3 regions of the Delftia sp. JD2 genome follow, and region 3 is predicted to be linked to each of the others. Evidence: predicted binding sites of a transcription regulator. Region 3 holds the regulator's gene; each other region holds the start of a gene.

What was found. The regulator LexA, encoded in region 3, represses DNA repair genes until DNA is damaged. The targets are predictions, from matches to a motif close to ACTGTATNNNNATACAGT.
Region 1: a site for LexA is predicted at 2,931-2,948, ahead of ACM14_RS15360 (putative DNA modification/repair radical SAM protein). Genes of this name have one in related genera too.
Region 2: a site for LexA is predicted at 1,367-1,384, ahead of ACM14_RS27915 (DNA topoisomerase IV subunit B). Genes of this name have one in related genera too.

Annotation. Positions count from the first base shown of each region.
Region 1 is NZ_LFJT01000025.1:50,590-55,343, forward strand. Features, by position in the region: gene ACM14_RS15350 (DUF5691 domain-containing protein) at 1-1,030, opposite strand, end outside; gene ACM14_RS15355 (SWIM zinc finger family protein) at 1,027-2,472, opposite strand; gene ACM14_RS15360 (putative DNA modification/repair radical SAM protein) at 2,950-4,275, shown strand; gene ACM14_RS15365 (TIGR03915 family putative DNA repair protein) at 4,291-4,754, shown strand, end outside.
Region 2 is NZ_LFJT01000083.1:5,723-10,476, forward strand. Features, by position in the region: gene ACM14_RS27915 (DNA topoisomerase IV subunit B) at 1-1,333, opposite strand, end outside; gene ACM14_RS27920 (MFS transporter) at 1,515-2,720, shown strand; gene ACM14_RS32210 (hypothetical protein) at 2,734-2,883, shown strand; gene ACM14_RS27925 (bifunctional 2-polyprenyl-6-hydroxyphenol methylase/3-demethylubiquinol 3-O-methyltransferase UbiG) at 2,955-3,524, shown strand; gene dapA (4-hydroxy-tetrahydrodipicolinate synthase) at 3,600-4,496, shown strand; gene bamC (outer membrane protein assembly factor BamC) at 4,538-4,754, shown strand, end outside.
Region 3 is NZ_LFJT01000072.1:21,568-26,321, reverse strand. Features, by position in the region: gene ACM14_RS26450 (FecR domain-containing protein) at 1-41, opposite strand, end outside; gene ACM14_RS26445 (sigma-70 family RNA polymerase sigma factor) at 46-522, opposite strand; gene ACM14_RS26440 (hypothetical protein) at 779-1,201, opposite strand; gene lexA (transcriptional repressor LexA) at 1,364-2,038, opposite strand; gene ACM14_RS26430 (asparaginase) at 2,137-3,126, shown strand; gene adk (adenylate kinase) at 3,218-3,874, opposite strand; gene kdsB (3-deoxy-manno-octulosonate cytidylyltransferase) at 4,139-4,754, opposite strand, start outside.

The sequences.
Region 1 (4,754 bases), on a different contig from region 3:
AGAAGGACACGGGCGTGAGCTGCACCATCTGCTCCAGCAGCCAGGCCTTCTTGCCGCCACGGTGGTAGGCGTCGGGCTTGAGCGTGATGCCGTCGCGCTCCCATTCCTTGAGGCCTTCCTCGGGAGGCTCCACGTTCCACTGGCCCTTGTCGTCCTGCTGCAGCATGGACTGCATCCAGCCCATGACGCGCTGGCTGTGCGCGCTGTCCGGCAGGCACGAGAGCATTTGCGCGGCGTTCTCGCGGATCTCCTTGCTGCGGTCGGACAGCAGTTTTTCGAGCAGCGGCTCATCGTCCATGCCCAGCCCCACGGCCAGGGCCTGGACCAGGGGCAGGCGCTCCTTGGCGCCCAGTTCCTTCAGGCTGCCTTCCAGCCGCGTGCGGGCCTTGGCGGCATCGGTTGCGCGCTCGCTGCGCAGCAGGGCCACGCGCTGCTCCACCGAGCCCTCCTGCCAGACCAGTTCGGGGTCGGCGGTTTCCTCCACGCCGCTGGCATAGCCCCATTGCGGGTTGAGCGTGCCCAGCCATCGTCCGCGCTCGCCCAGCACGGGGGCCAGCCACTGGCGCAGCTCCACGGACTGGCGGCCCTGCTCCAGCGCAGGCACCAGCAGATCGTGGGGCAGGCGCTGACCGGCCTGGTCCAGGGTGCGCAGCATGGAGGCCTGCAGCTCGAACGGGCCGTCCTTGAGCACGTCGCCCATCAGGGTGTGCAGGCGCGCATCGGCAGGCGCGGTGCGCGACTCCGCAGGCGCTGCGGCCGGCACGGCCAGCGGTGCCGTCAGGCACACCAGCGCGCCAGGCTGCCAGCCGGCCCGCTCGAACACGGCCGCCACGGCGCTGGCGCGCAGCAGTTGCTGGGCGGGCGAGTCACCGGGCACGTCAGCGCGGGGCTGCAGCGCGGCCTGCACGGCCTGCTGTGACCTGCTTGCGGACGGGTCCACGCCCGAAGCCAGCGCAGGCGGCACGGCCAGCCGGTCCGAGCCGACCATGGCCGATTGCTGCAACGCAGCCCAAAGTTGTGCGTTGCTCATACCGGATCACCCTGGTTCTGCCAGATACATTGCTGGGCGGTTTCACCCTCGCGGGCCTGCCAGGCACTCAGCAGCCGCCAGCGGCCCACGGCCTGGCCGGGTTCCCATTCGCCAAACAGCTGCATGGGCGCACCGCCGCTGAGCGCCAGCAGGCGCCAGGCCTCGGCATCGTCAATCGCCACGGGAACGGGCTGCACTGGCGCTGCCGTGCCAGGGGTGACCGGCGATGCATCCAGCGCTTGGGGCCAGGCCGCAAACCACTGGCCCTGGGCGGGCACCAGCCGCAGCCGGTCCTGGCACAGCGGCTGCGTGGCCTGCAGCGGGTTGGCGGCAATGCGCTGGCCCAGCAGTTGCAGGACGTCGCCCCCGGCCGAGGTGGCCAGCGGGCTGGCGCCATCGGCAGGCAGCGCAGGCCCGTTGCCATTGGCCGTAATGGCGCGCAGCGGCGCATGGCCCGGATAGAAATTCAGCGCGCAGCCGTAGCGATGGCCCGGCACCCAGGCCGATTCAAAGCCGCGCCCGCCCTGCGCATAGTCCAGCACCAGGGCCATGCGCCCGGTGCGCTGGCCCTGCAGCCAGACGCGCCGCTCCATGAGCCGGCCTTCGCGCTCGATCATGCGCAGGCCGGCCACCAGCCATTCGTCCTCGACCAGCTGGCCCCTGGCCTGCACCTCGGCCTTGTCCATGGGCCAGCCCAGCGCGGCCATCACGTCGGCCTTGACCTCGGGGCTGAGCGATTCGCGGCGGCGAACGGCGTCGATGATCAACTGCCAGTGGCCCAGCTGCACCAGCATGTCGCGCGGCCAGTCGCGGTGGCTGTCCACCAGATCCCGGCAGTCCTTGATGCGCGCCGCCATGCCCGTGGCCTGCGCATCGACCATGCGCGCGGCCATGTTGTTCCAGCGCTGGCGCATCTGCGTGTCGCTGGCCTGGTTGGCCAGGCCAGCACGCACCATGTCCTGCATCCACAGCGACAGCTCCTGCAGGCCGGCTTCGACCTTGTCCCAGCGCTTGTCCTCGCGCCTGGCCTGCTGTTTGGCCGCGACCTCGGGATCGGGTGGCGGCTCGGCCGCTGCGGCGGCAGCCTTTGCCTCTTTCTTCTCGGCTTTTTCCTGGCGGCTGTCCAGCCAGGTCTGCACCCAGGCGGGCGGATCACCGCCTTCGGGGACTTGCCCGCCGGCACGCATCAGCATCAGCGCCAGCCCGTGCTTGCAGGGGAATTTGCGGCTGGGGCAAGAGCATTTGAAGGAAGGCCCCGACAGGTCCACCTGGGTCTGGTAGGGCTTGCTGCCGCTGCCCTGGCATTCACCCCAGACCGCCACATCATTGGCGCCCATGGCGGGCCATTTGGCGGGCGATTGCAGGCCCTTGGCGGCCTTGCTGGATGAGGCGTCCGGCGACAGCGCCAGCACTTCGCTCTCTGTTCCTAATACACGCGACACCGAAGCTCCCTCTCCAAGTGTTTGTCATCACCGGGCGCATTGAATGAAACGGCACTGCCCGGCAAACCCGAAAGCCTATCAGCAATAGTTATCGGCAATTTGAAACAATTCACAACAACACCCAGCCTCTCTCCCATGAATGTGGAACCACATGGCGCGCAGCCAGCTGCGCTATATCAGCGCGTGCATTGATGGCACCAAGCCATGCCAGCCTTCAGGCATTGCGAAAGACGCAGAAAACACGCATTCACCATTTCCTGCGATGCACATCGCCACCGATAGAAAGCGAGCACTCATTCCGCACTGAAAACGGTTTCATTCCATTGCACTGGCAACCATTGCAATCCGCTGGCCATTGCGATAGCGCGACAGTGCGTTCCACCCGCAGCCAGGCAAGGCCGGACCAGACCCTGGCTGGGGGATGGGTTCTTAGAAAACCGGACGTGCCAGGCAAATATACTGTATATTTATACAGCCATGGAGCTGCAACGCAAACTTTTCATCCTCGCCGACGCCGCCAAGTACGACGCCAGTTGCGCCTCCAGCGGATCGCAGGGGCGCGACTCGCTGGACGGCAAGGGCATGGGCTCGGTCACCGGCATGGGCATCTGCCACAGCTATGCGCCCGACGGGCGCTGCATCTCGCTGCTCAAGATCCTGCTGACCAATGTCTGCATCTTCGACTGCCGCTACTGCATCAACCGCAAGAGCTCCAACGTGCAGCGCACCCGCTTCACGGTGGCCGAGGTGGTGCAGCTGACGCTGGACTTCTACCGGCGCAACTGCATCGAGGGGCTGTTCCTGTCCAGCGGCATCATCCGTTCCAGCGACTACACCATGGAGCAACTGGTGGAAGTGGCGCGCCGCCTGCGCGAGGAGCATGACTTTCGCGGCTACATCCATCTGAAGACCATCCCGGATGCCGCCCCCGAATTGCTGGCCCAGGCAGGCCGCCATGCCGACCGCCTGAGCATCAATGTGGAACTGCCCACGGCCAGCGGCCTGGCGCAGTTCGCGCCTGAAAAGGATGGGCAGCGCATACGCCAGGCCATGCAGGGCGTGGACCGGCATGTGCAGGCCTGGCGCGCGGCCACGCGCGAGCAGCGCCAGGCGCAGTCCCTGCCCGGCGCGCCCGCGCAGCGCGCCGCCGTGCCGCGCTTTGCGCCGGGCGGGCAGAGCACGCAGATGATCGTGGGCGCCGACCGCGCAACCGATGCCGACATCCTCGAATCCAGCCACACGCTGTATGCGGGCTACGGCCTGCGCCGCGTGTACTACTCGGCCTTCAGCCCCATTCCCGATGCCTCGCGCGATCTGCCGCCGCAGGCGCCGCCCCTCATGCGCGAGCACCGGCTCTACCAGGCCGACTGGCTGATGCGCTTTTACGGCTACGGGGCGGGCGAGATCGCGGCGGCCAGCCGCCACGGCATGCTGGACCTGGAGATCGACCCCAAGCTGGCCTGGGCACTGGCCAACCGACAGCAGTTCCCCGTGGACCTCAACCGTGCGCCGCGCAGCCTGCTGCTGCGCGTGCCGGGCCTGGGCACGCAGACGGTGGACCGCCTGCTGGCGGCGCGCCGCGTGCGCAGGCTGCGGCTGGACGATCTGCTGCGGCTGCGCGCCCCCGTGCAAAAGGCCCTGCCCTTCGTGCTGATCGACGGCCACCGGCCCCTGCTGGGCGAGACCGACTCGGCCGCGCTGCGCACCCGGCTGATCGCGCAGTCGCAGGCCAGCCAGGCCCAGGCCCAGGCACGGCACAGCGGCATGCGCGTGCAAAGCGCGCTGCAGGCCAGCCTGTTCTAGCGCCTGGAGCACGCCATGCAAGCACAGGCTCTCACCATCGAACTCGACAGCCCCGACGACTGGCCCGGCTTTCGCGCAGCCTGCCGGGCGCTGCTGGCCCATGGCGCCGACCCCGCTCTGGTGCGCTGGCGGTGGCCCGACACGCGGGGTGCGCAGCAACTCGGCGCGGGCGTGGACCTGTTTTCCAGCACGCCGCAGCAGGCCATGCCCGCCTCGGCACTCGCCGGGCTGGCCGGCCCCGGCGAGGCAGGGCTGTCCCTGTCGGACACCCAGATGTCCGCGCTGCGCCATGCCTGCATGCACCGCGCGGCAGGCCGCTTCGAGCTATGCCACCGCTGGCTGGCGCGCATGCAGGCCCGGCCCGAACTGCGGCTGGATGCGCTGGATGCGGACTGGCGCGCCATCGAGGCCCTGGCCCGCCCCGTCTCGCGCGAGATCCACAAGATGCACGCCTTTGTGCGCTTTCGGACCACGCAGCG
Region 2 (4,754 bases), on a different contig from region 3:
TCTTGGCGCTGCCGCCGGCCGAGTCGCCCTCGACCAGGAAGACCTCGTTCAGGCTCAGGTCGCGGCTTTCGCAATCGGTGAGCTTGCCCGGCAGCACGGCCACGCCCGAGCCCTTGCGCTTTTCGACCTTCTGGCCCGCCTTCTGGCGGGTCTGCGCGGCCTTGATGGCGATCTCGGCCAGCTTGCGGCCCCATTCCACGTGCTCGTTGAGCCACAGCTCCAGCGCGGGGCGCACATAGCCGCTGACCAGGCGCACGGCATCGCGCGAGTTCAGGCGCTCCTTGATCTGGCCCTGGAACTGCGGGTCCAGCACCTTGGCGTTGAGCACATAGCTGGCGCGCGCAAAGACGTCATCCGGCATGAGCTTGACGCCCTTGGGCAGCAGCGAGTGCATCTCGATGAAGGCCTTGACCGCCTGGAACAGGCCGTCGCGCAGGCCGCTGTCATGCGTGCCGCCGGCGGTGGTCGGGATCAGGTTGACATAGCTTTCGCGCAGTGGTGCGCCGTCCTCGGTGAAGGCCACGCACCAGGCGGCGCCCTCGCCTTCGGCAAAGCTGTCGTGGTGGCGGTCGGCAAAGCCCTCGCCCTCGAACAGGGGGATGACCGCCTCGCCATGCAGGCTTTGCTGCAGGTAGTCGCGCAGGCCGCCCTTGAACTGCCAGGTCTGGGTGTCGCGCGTCTTCTCGTTGACCAGGGTCACCGAGACGCCGGGCATGAGCACGGCCTTGCTGCGCAGCAGGTGCATCAGCTCGCCCATGGGCAGCTGGGGCGATTCGAAATAGCGGGCATCGGGCCACACGCGCACGGTCGTGCCCTGCTTGCGTTCGCCCGCGGCCAGCGGCCGCGACTGCAGGGGCTCGACCACGTCGCCGCCCGAGAAGGCGATGGTGGCCACCTTGCCCTCGCGGTGGATGCAGGCCTCAAGGCGCGTGGCCAGTGCATTCGTGACCGAGACGCCCACGCCGTGCAGGCCGCCCGAGAAGCTGTAGGCGCCGCCCTTGCCCTTGTCGAACTTGCCGCCCGCATGCAGCCGCGTGAAGACCAGCTCCACCACGGGCGCCTTTTCCTCGGGATGCATGCCGAAGGGGATGCCCCGGCCGTCGTCTTCGACGCTGTAGGAGCCGTCGGAATGCAGGGTGAAGCGGATTTTCTTGCCGAAGCCGGCCAGTGCCTCGTCGGCCGCGTTGTCGATCACCTCCTGCAGCACATGCAGGGGGTTGTCGGTGCGCGTGTACATGCCGGGACGCTGCTTGACGGGCTCAAGGCCCTTGAGCACGCGTATCGAGCCTTCGGAGTATTCGCTGGCGGAAGTGGGAGATGGTTTGACTGCCATGGGGGCGGATTGTAGTGCGCGGCCCGGCTCAGTGCTGGATGCATTCACAGTCATTGACATTGACTATCCCGAAAAAGCCGCTGCCATCAAGGGCCGCGCTGGCGCATGGGCGACCCAAGCGGCACAGCGCAAAACCCGGAGTTTCGCTAAAGTTTGCCGCATGCAAAAAAACAACCAACCCATGTCCATGGTGCAGATACTGCTGTGCGGGGGCGCAGTCGTGACGCTGTCCATGGGAATCCGCCACGGCTTCGGCCTGTGGCTGCAGCCCATCACCCAGGAGATGGGCTGGACGCGCGAGTCCTTCGCGCTGGCCATCGCCATCCAGAACCTGTCCTGGGGCGTGCTCGGCATCTTCGGCGGCATGCTGGCCGACCGCTTCGGCGCCTTCCGCGTGCTCCTGGTGGGCGCGCTGCTGTATGCGCTGGGCCTGGCCGGCATGGCCATGGCGCCCACGACAACCTGGTTCGCCCTGACGGCCGGCGTGGTGATAGGCGCAGCCCAGGCCGGCACCACCTATGCCGTGATCTACGGTGTGCTGGGCCGCCAGATTCCCGTGGCGCGGCGCAGCTGGGCCATGGGCGTGACGGCGGCGGCAGGCTCCTTCGGCCAGTTCTTCATGGTGCCCGTGGAAGGCAGCCTGATCTCGAACTTCGGCTGGTCCAACGCCCTGCTGCTGCTGTCGCTGTGCGCGCTGATGATCATTCCGCTGGCCTTCGGCCTGCGCGAGCCGGGCTTCCAGGCAGGCAACGCCCGTCCCGTGCGCGACCAGAGCGCGGGCCAGGCCGTCGCCGAAGCTCTGCGCACGCCCAGCTTCGTGCTGCTGACGGCCGGCTACTTCGTCTGCGGCTTCCAGGTGATGTTCATCGGCGTGCACATGCCCAGCTACCTCAAGGACTACGGCCTGGCACCGCAGGTGGCCAGCATCTCGCTGGCGCTGGTGGGGCTGTTCAACATCGTTGGCACCTACGTGGCCGGCAACCTGGGCCAGCGCCTGCCCAAGCGCTACCTGCTGTCCACCATCTACTTCACGCGCTCGGTGGTGATCGTGCTCTTCCTGCTGGCGCCGCTGACGCCCTGGTCGGTCTACATCTTCTCTGCCGCCATGGGCCTGCTGTGGCTGTCCACCGTGCCGCTGACCAATGCCACCGTGGCCCAGATCTTCGGCGTGCAGCATCTGTCCATGTTGAGCGGCATGGTGTTCTTCAGCCACCAGGTGGGCAGCTTCCTGGGCGTCTGGCTGGGCGGCTATCTCTATGACCACACGGGCAGCTACCAGGTGGTCTGGTACCTGGCCATCGGCCTGGGCGTGGCCGCCGGCCTGCTGAACCTGCCCATACGCGAAGCCCCCGTGGCACGGTTGCGCGCAGCCCAGGCCGCTGCCTGACATGACGACATCCATGACCACATCCACCAGGCCCCGCCCACGCATCCTGCGCAGGCTGGCGCTGTGGGCCGCCGTGCTGCTGGTGCTGGGCCTGGTCTTCATGCTCTACCTGCAGCCGCAGTTCATGCTGGGCATGGCAGACCAGATCTGGGCCTGCTTCTGAAATGGAAGCGGCAGCGGCGAAGGCCTGCCGGCACAATGTCGGCCGCTTTCACTTTATTTCCAAAATTGCACATGCACGCAGCCACGCCGCCCTCGCCCTGGATCCAACGCTGGTCGCACCTTCTGGCACCCCAGGCCTCGGTGCTTGACGTGGCCTGCGGGCCCGGCCGGCACATGCGCTGGTTCCATGCGCGTGGCCACGCCGTCACCGGCGTGGACCGCGACGCCCAGGCCCTGGCCGGCCTGCAGGGCGTGGGCGAGCTGCTGTGCGCCGACATCGAAAACGGCCCCTGGCCCCTGCCCGGCCGGCAGTTCGGCGCCGTGGTCGTGACCCACTATCTGTGGCGCCCTCTGTGGCCGGCACTGCTGGACAGCGTGGCCCCCGGCGGCGTGCTGCTGTACGAAACCTTTGCCCAGGGCAATGAGGCTTTCGGCAAGCCTTCCCGCCCCGATTTCCTGCTGGCGCCCGGCGAGCTGCTGCAGGCCTGCGCGGGCTGGCACATCGTGGCCTACGAGCACGGCCAGCTGGGCGAGCCCGATCGCATGGTCCAGCGCATTGCGGCACTGCGCCCCGATGCAACAGGCCGGGAACCCGTGGCCATGCTGGCGCATCAGAAGGCGTCAGGCTCTGCAATCGCCTGAATCCCTACAGGCGCCCGCCTTGGGCCTGCCTCCGACACTCGTTAGAATGATCCTTTCCCGTTTTTTCTTGCGGACATGACATCCTCCTCCGTCGCTCTCACTGGCAGCATCGTTGCCCTCATCACGCCCATGCACGAGGACGGTAGTGTTGACTACCCGGCGCTGCGAAAACTCATCGATTGGCATGTGGCCGAAGGCACGGACTGCATCGGCGTGGTGGGAACGACAGGTGAATCCCCCACCGTCAACGTGGAGGAGCACTGCGAAATCATCCGCGTGTCCGTCGAGCAGGCCGCAGGCCGCGTGCCCGTGATGGCCGGCTGCGGCGCCAACAGCACGCACGAAGCCATCGAGCTGGCCCGCTACGCCAAGAAGGTCGGCGCCGACAGCCAGCTGCAGGTCGTGCCCTACTACAACAAGCCCACGCAGGAAGGCCAGTACCAGCACTTCAAGGCGATTGCCGAAGCGGTGGGCGACCTGCCGGTGGTGCTCTACAACGTGCCCGGCCGCTCCGTGGCCGACATGCAGCACGACACCGTGCTGCGCCTGGCGCAGATCCCCGCCATCATCGGCATCAAGGAAGCCACGGGCAACATCGAGCGCGCCCAATGGCTGATCCGTGAAGTGCCCAAGGACTTCGGCGTGTACTCCGGCGATGACCCGACCGCTGTGGCCCTGATGCTGTGCGGCGGCCATGGCAACATCAGCGTCACGGCCAACGTGGCGCCACGCCTGATGAGCGATCTGTGCAAGGCGGCCCTGGCCGGTGATGTGCGCACCGCCATGGACATCCAGCTGCGCCTGATGCCCGTGCACAAGAACCTCTTCGTCGAGGCCAACCCCATTCCCGTCAAGTGGGCCGCAGCGCGCCTGGGCCTGTGCGGCCCGGCCATGCGCCTGCCGATGACACCTCTGAGCAAGAACCTGGAAGCCACCGTGGAAGCCGCCCTGGGCTCCGCTGGCCTGCTGTGAGGCGCCCCGCCCCACCGACCGAACGCACCAAGGATATTCGCGTGAAACAGCCCATTGCACGTCTGAGCCTGCTGAGCCTGGCCATCGGCCTGACAGCCTGCACGACCACGTTCCAAGAGAGCAAGATCGACTACAAGAGCGCCGGCAAGCAGCAGGCGCCCACCCTGGAAGTCCCCCCGGATCTGACCCAGCTGTCCACGGATTCGCGCTATGCCGTGCCCGGCGGCGTGGTCTCCGCCGCAGCCATGGAAGCCAACT
Region 3 (4,754 bases):
AAGGCGCGGCGGTCGTTGCCTTCCAGATGTCTCTCGCCCATGTGGCTATGCCAGGACCAGGCAGCAATGCTCCATCGCCCGGGTCAGGTAGTTGCTGACGGTGCGCAGCGATACACCCAGGCGCTGGGCGATCTCTGGGTAGCTTAGTTCCTCGAACTGGGCCAGCACGAAGGCTTCGCGAACCTTGGGAGGAAGGCCCTGGAGCATGCGGTCCACATCCAGCAGGGTCTGCTGGACGATGGCCTGCTCTTCGGGCGAAGGCGCCAGCGATTGCGGCAACTGGGCTAGATAGTCCAGATAGGACTGCTCCAGCGTGCGGCGGCGAAACAGGTCGGCGACCAGGCCCCGGGCGATGGTGGCCAGGTAGCGCCTGGGTTCGCGGATGTCCTGCTGCGGCAGGGGCGAGCGCAGCAGGCGCACAAAGGTGTCCTGGGCCAGGTCGGCGGCATCGTCACGGTTGCCCAGGCGTTTGCGCAGCAGGCTTTCCAGCCAGGGATGGTGGTTCTGGTAGAGGCTGTGCACGGAGAAGGCTGGGGCGGAGGAGGCGGGCGCGCAGTGGCAATCGCTACTGCAAAAGATAATAAGAATGCTTATCAATTATCTTTCAGGCCGGCGCCCCTCCCGCAAAGAGGGCATCCACTTGTTGCATGTGCGCTACAGGGTAGTGGTGGCCGCCAGCCTGCACCAGATTTGCGCAGGCCGATTCCTCGTGCGGCACGCGGTCCGCGCCAACCAGGTTTGTGTCGTGCAAGGTGTGTCGCACACCTTGCATCGGGCCTCAGTTGGCTGCTGGTCCGCCATGCGCTTCCATGCGCTCCAGCGCGGCGCAGACATCGGCCATGCGCCCGGAGATGAACAGGCATTCCGGCTGCTCCTGCGGCGACCGCTGGATGATGCGCAGGCCTGAAGGCTGCTCAGGCGCGGATTGCTGGGCGGGCTGCGCCGGCAGCAAGGGCAGGATCAGCTGGGCATCTCCATGGTCTGCAGCGCGTGCGGCCTTGCCGCGGCGCTGCTGGCTGCGCCGGCGTGCCTTGCTGAAAGAGATCACGTTGGCGGGCTCGGGTGCTGCGGCAGGTAATGGCTGGCACGCAGGGGCTTGTGCAAGAGGCATGGCCGACTCCATGGCGGTCGCAGTCAGGCGGATGCCATGTGCCAGGCGCAGGAAGGAAAAAGAAGACAGTGTTGGCAGAGCGAATCCCATGTGACGACTCCTGTTGGCGTGTTTCAAAGAGGCATGGACACAGGCAGGATTGCGGTTTGCGGGCAAAGCTCCGCCCAGGGCGAAGCTCCAAGGCTTCGCGCCTACCACCTGGGCGGTGCGTGAAATGGGGTGAGGCGGCCTGAGAAGGGCCGCCAGTCCGGCTTACATGGACATGCTGTTGCGGATCAGTCCCACGGCCAGGCCTTCAATGGCAAAGGCCTCTTCGGGGGCGACGCGGATCACCGGGTAATCGGGGTTCTCCGGCAGAAGTTCCACGCCCTGCGTGGTGCGGCGCAGGCGCTTGACGGTGACTTCGTCACCCAGGCGCGCCACGACGATCTGGCCGTTGCGGGCTTCGTGTGCGGACTGCACGGCCAGCAGGTCGCCGTCCATGATGCCCGCGTCGCGCATGGACATGCCGCGCACGCGCAGCAGATAGTCGGGGCGCGTCTGGAACAGGCTGGGCTCGACGGAATAGGTTTGGTCGATGTGTTCCTGCGCGAGAATGGGCGAGCCCGCCGCAACGCGGCCCACCAGGGGCAACATCAGCGGTGCCAGGGCCGACAGCGGCAGTCCGAAGCTGGTGCCGCGCGCGGCATTAATGTTGCGCACGGTGTCGGTACGCAGGCGAATGCCGCGCGAGGTGCCGCTGACCAGTTCGATCACACCTTTGCGGGCCAGGGCCTGCAGGTGTTCCTCGGCAGCGTTGGCGGACTTGAAGCCCAGCGTGTTGGCGATTTCCGCGCGGGTGGGAGGCGCGCCCGTGCGGGAGATGGCGGCCTGGATCAGGTCCAGGATCTGTTGCTGGCGGGCGGTGAGCTTGGGATGGTCGAGCATGGCGTGCGTCCGGTCCTTGAGGGCAGATGGCAGGCTGGGAGGCCATCTGATGATTTATACAGTATCTGTATTTTTAACCAGTTTTCCAAGAGGTGCAAGTGGGGCAGTCAAAGTTGGTGATTCTGGGCACGGGCGGGACCATCGCCGGCCGGGCGGATTCGCAGTCGCAGGGCGTGGGGTACAAGGCCGGGCAGATCACGGTGCAGTCGCTGCTGGAGGCCGTGCCGGACCTGGAGCAGCAGGCGCTGGGACCCGTGCAGACGCAGCAGATCGCGCAGGTGGACAGCAAGGATATGGACTGGCCCGTGTGGCGCGCGTTGCTGCGCGCCTGCATGCAGGCACTGGAGGATGCGGACACACGTGCCGTGGTGATCACGCATGGAACGGACACGCTGGAAGAGACGGCCTGGCTGCTGCATAGCCTGCTGCCGGCCACCAAACCCATTGTGTTGACCTGCGCCATGCGCCCGGCCACTGCCCTGTTGGCCGACGGGCCGCAGAATCTGCGCGATGCCGTGACCGTGGCTGCCAGCGGCGGGCGCAGCGGCGTATGGGTGGTGGCGGGCGGCGAGGTGCATGCGGCAGCCCAGGTGCAGAAGGTCCATCCCTACCGGCTGCAGGCAATGCGCTCCGTGGAAGGCGGGCCGCAGGCGTTGGTGGAGGAAGGGCGTGTGCGCTGGCTGGTGCCCGATGCGCCGTCCTCCCCCGCCGCGCCGTCCACGGGGGCCATGGTGCCTGCGACCATGTCATCTGATCTGCTGGCGCTGGATGAGCTGCCCTGGGTCGAGGTGGTGTTCAGCGGCGCCTTGGCGCGTGCCAGCGGCGTGGATGCGCTGGTGGCCGCAGGCGTGCGTGGCATCGTCGTGGCTGGCACGGGCAATGCGACGGTTCACGAAGGCATGGAAGCGGCCTTGCAGCGTGCCCGCGACAGGGGTGTCTGGATCTGGCGAGGCACGCGCTGTGCCGAAGGCCTGCCCGTGGCCTCCGGCCTTGGGACCAACCCGGCAGAGGCCGATCTGGCGCATCTGCCCGTGGCAAAGGCCCGGATTGCGATGATGCTGGCGCTGGCAGCGCAGCCGCGCGATTGAGCCTGCGGCGACGCCGGCATTTCTTCAGTTGCTGGCGGTCAACAAAAAAGCACCCGGCGGGTGCTTTTTTCGTTGCGGCACATGGCCTGCATCACTCAGCCAGTGCAGCCAGTGCGCGTTGGGTGATGTCCTCGACCGAGCCCAAGCCGCTGATGGCGCGGTACTTGGGTGCCGCTGCGGCTTCCTTTTCGGCCCATGCGCGGTAGTAGTCCACCAGGGGGCGGGTCTGGCTGCTGTAGACGTCCAGGCGCTTCTTGACGGTTTCTTCCTTGTCGTCTTCGCGCTGCACCAGCGGCTCGCCGGTCACGTCGTCCTGGCCTTCGACCTTGGGTGGATTGAACTTGACGTGGTAGGTGCGGCCCGAGGCGGGGTGGGAGCGGCGGCCGCTCATGCGCTCGATGATGGCGTCGAAGGGCACGTCGATCTCCAGCACGTAGTCCAGCTTCACGCCAGCGGCCTTCATGGCGTCTGCCTGGGGAATGGTGCGGGGAAATCCATCAAACAGGAAGCCGTTGGCGCAATCGGCCTGGGCGATGCGTTCCTTGACCAGATTGATGATCAGGTCGTCGCTGACCAGTTGGCCGGCGTCCATCACGGCCTTGGCCTGCTGGCCCAGGGGCGTTCCGGCCTTGACGGCGGCACGCAGCATGTCACCGGTGGAAATCTGGGGGATGCCGTACTTCTGGCAGATGAAAGCGGCTTGCGTGCCTTTGCCGGCGCCGGGTGCGCCCAACAAAATCAGTTTCATGGAAGTCCTTGAGGAGAGTAGAAATTCTTGTCTGCCGGATCGGCCCACCGGGGCGGACAGTCCATGCGTCATATTTTTGTCGCGGGCAAGGATAGCACGCACAGGGCTAACACTGGCTTACACGCAGAGGGCAAAACTGTCGCCTGTGCAATCTCCAAAAACTGCGTTTTGCTGTCCGACAAAACCGCATGTGCAGTTGTGATGTGAATGGCGATGCCGGGCATCGCCATTGGCGCATCTGTATTGGCGTATGCGGGATCGGATTCAGGCGGACAACCGGGCGCGCACCCGTTCCAGGTCTTCGGGGGTGTCCACGCCGGGGCCTGGTGCATGGGGCGTGAGGTGGACGGCGATGCGGTGGCCGTGCCACAGCGCACGCAACTGTTCCAGCGCCTCCAGCACCTCGGTGGGGGCGGGAGAAAGCTGTGGGAAGCTGCGCAGGAAACCGGCACGGTAGCTGTAGATGCCAATGTGGCGCAGGGGCGCGAAGCCGGGGTGGCCCGGCGCTGCCGATGCCGCTGCAGAGGCCGCCTCCCACCATGCCTGGCCTGCATGTTCACGCGCAAAGGGGATGGGGGCGCGGCTGAAATAGTGGGCCATGCCCTGGGCATCGCAGACGACCTTGACCACGTTCGGGTTGGTGAAGTCGGCCAGGCTGTCGATGGCATGTGCCGCCGTGCCCATGCTGGCCGAGGGCTGCTGCGGCAGCAGGGCGGCCACGGCATCGATGAGGTCGGGAGCGATCAACGGTTCGTCGCCCTGGACGTTGACGACGATGTCGTCGCCATCCAGGCCCAGCAGTTCGCAGGCCTCGGCCAGGCGGTCGCTGCCGCTGGCGTGGTCGCTGCGGGTGAGCACGGCTGCAACGCCGTGCGCGGCG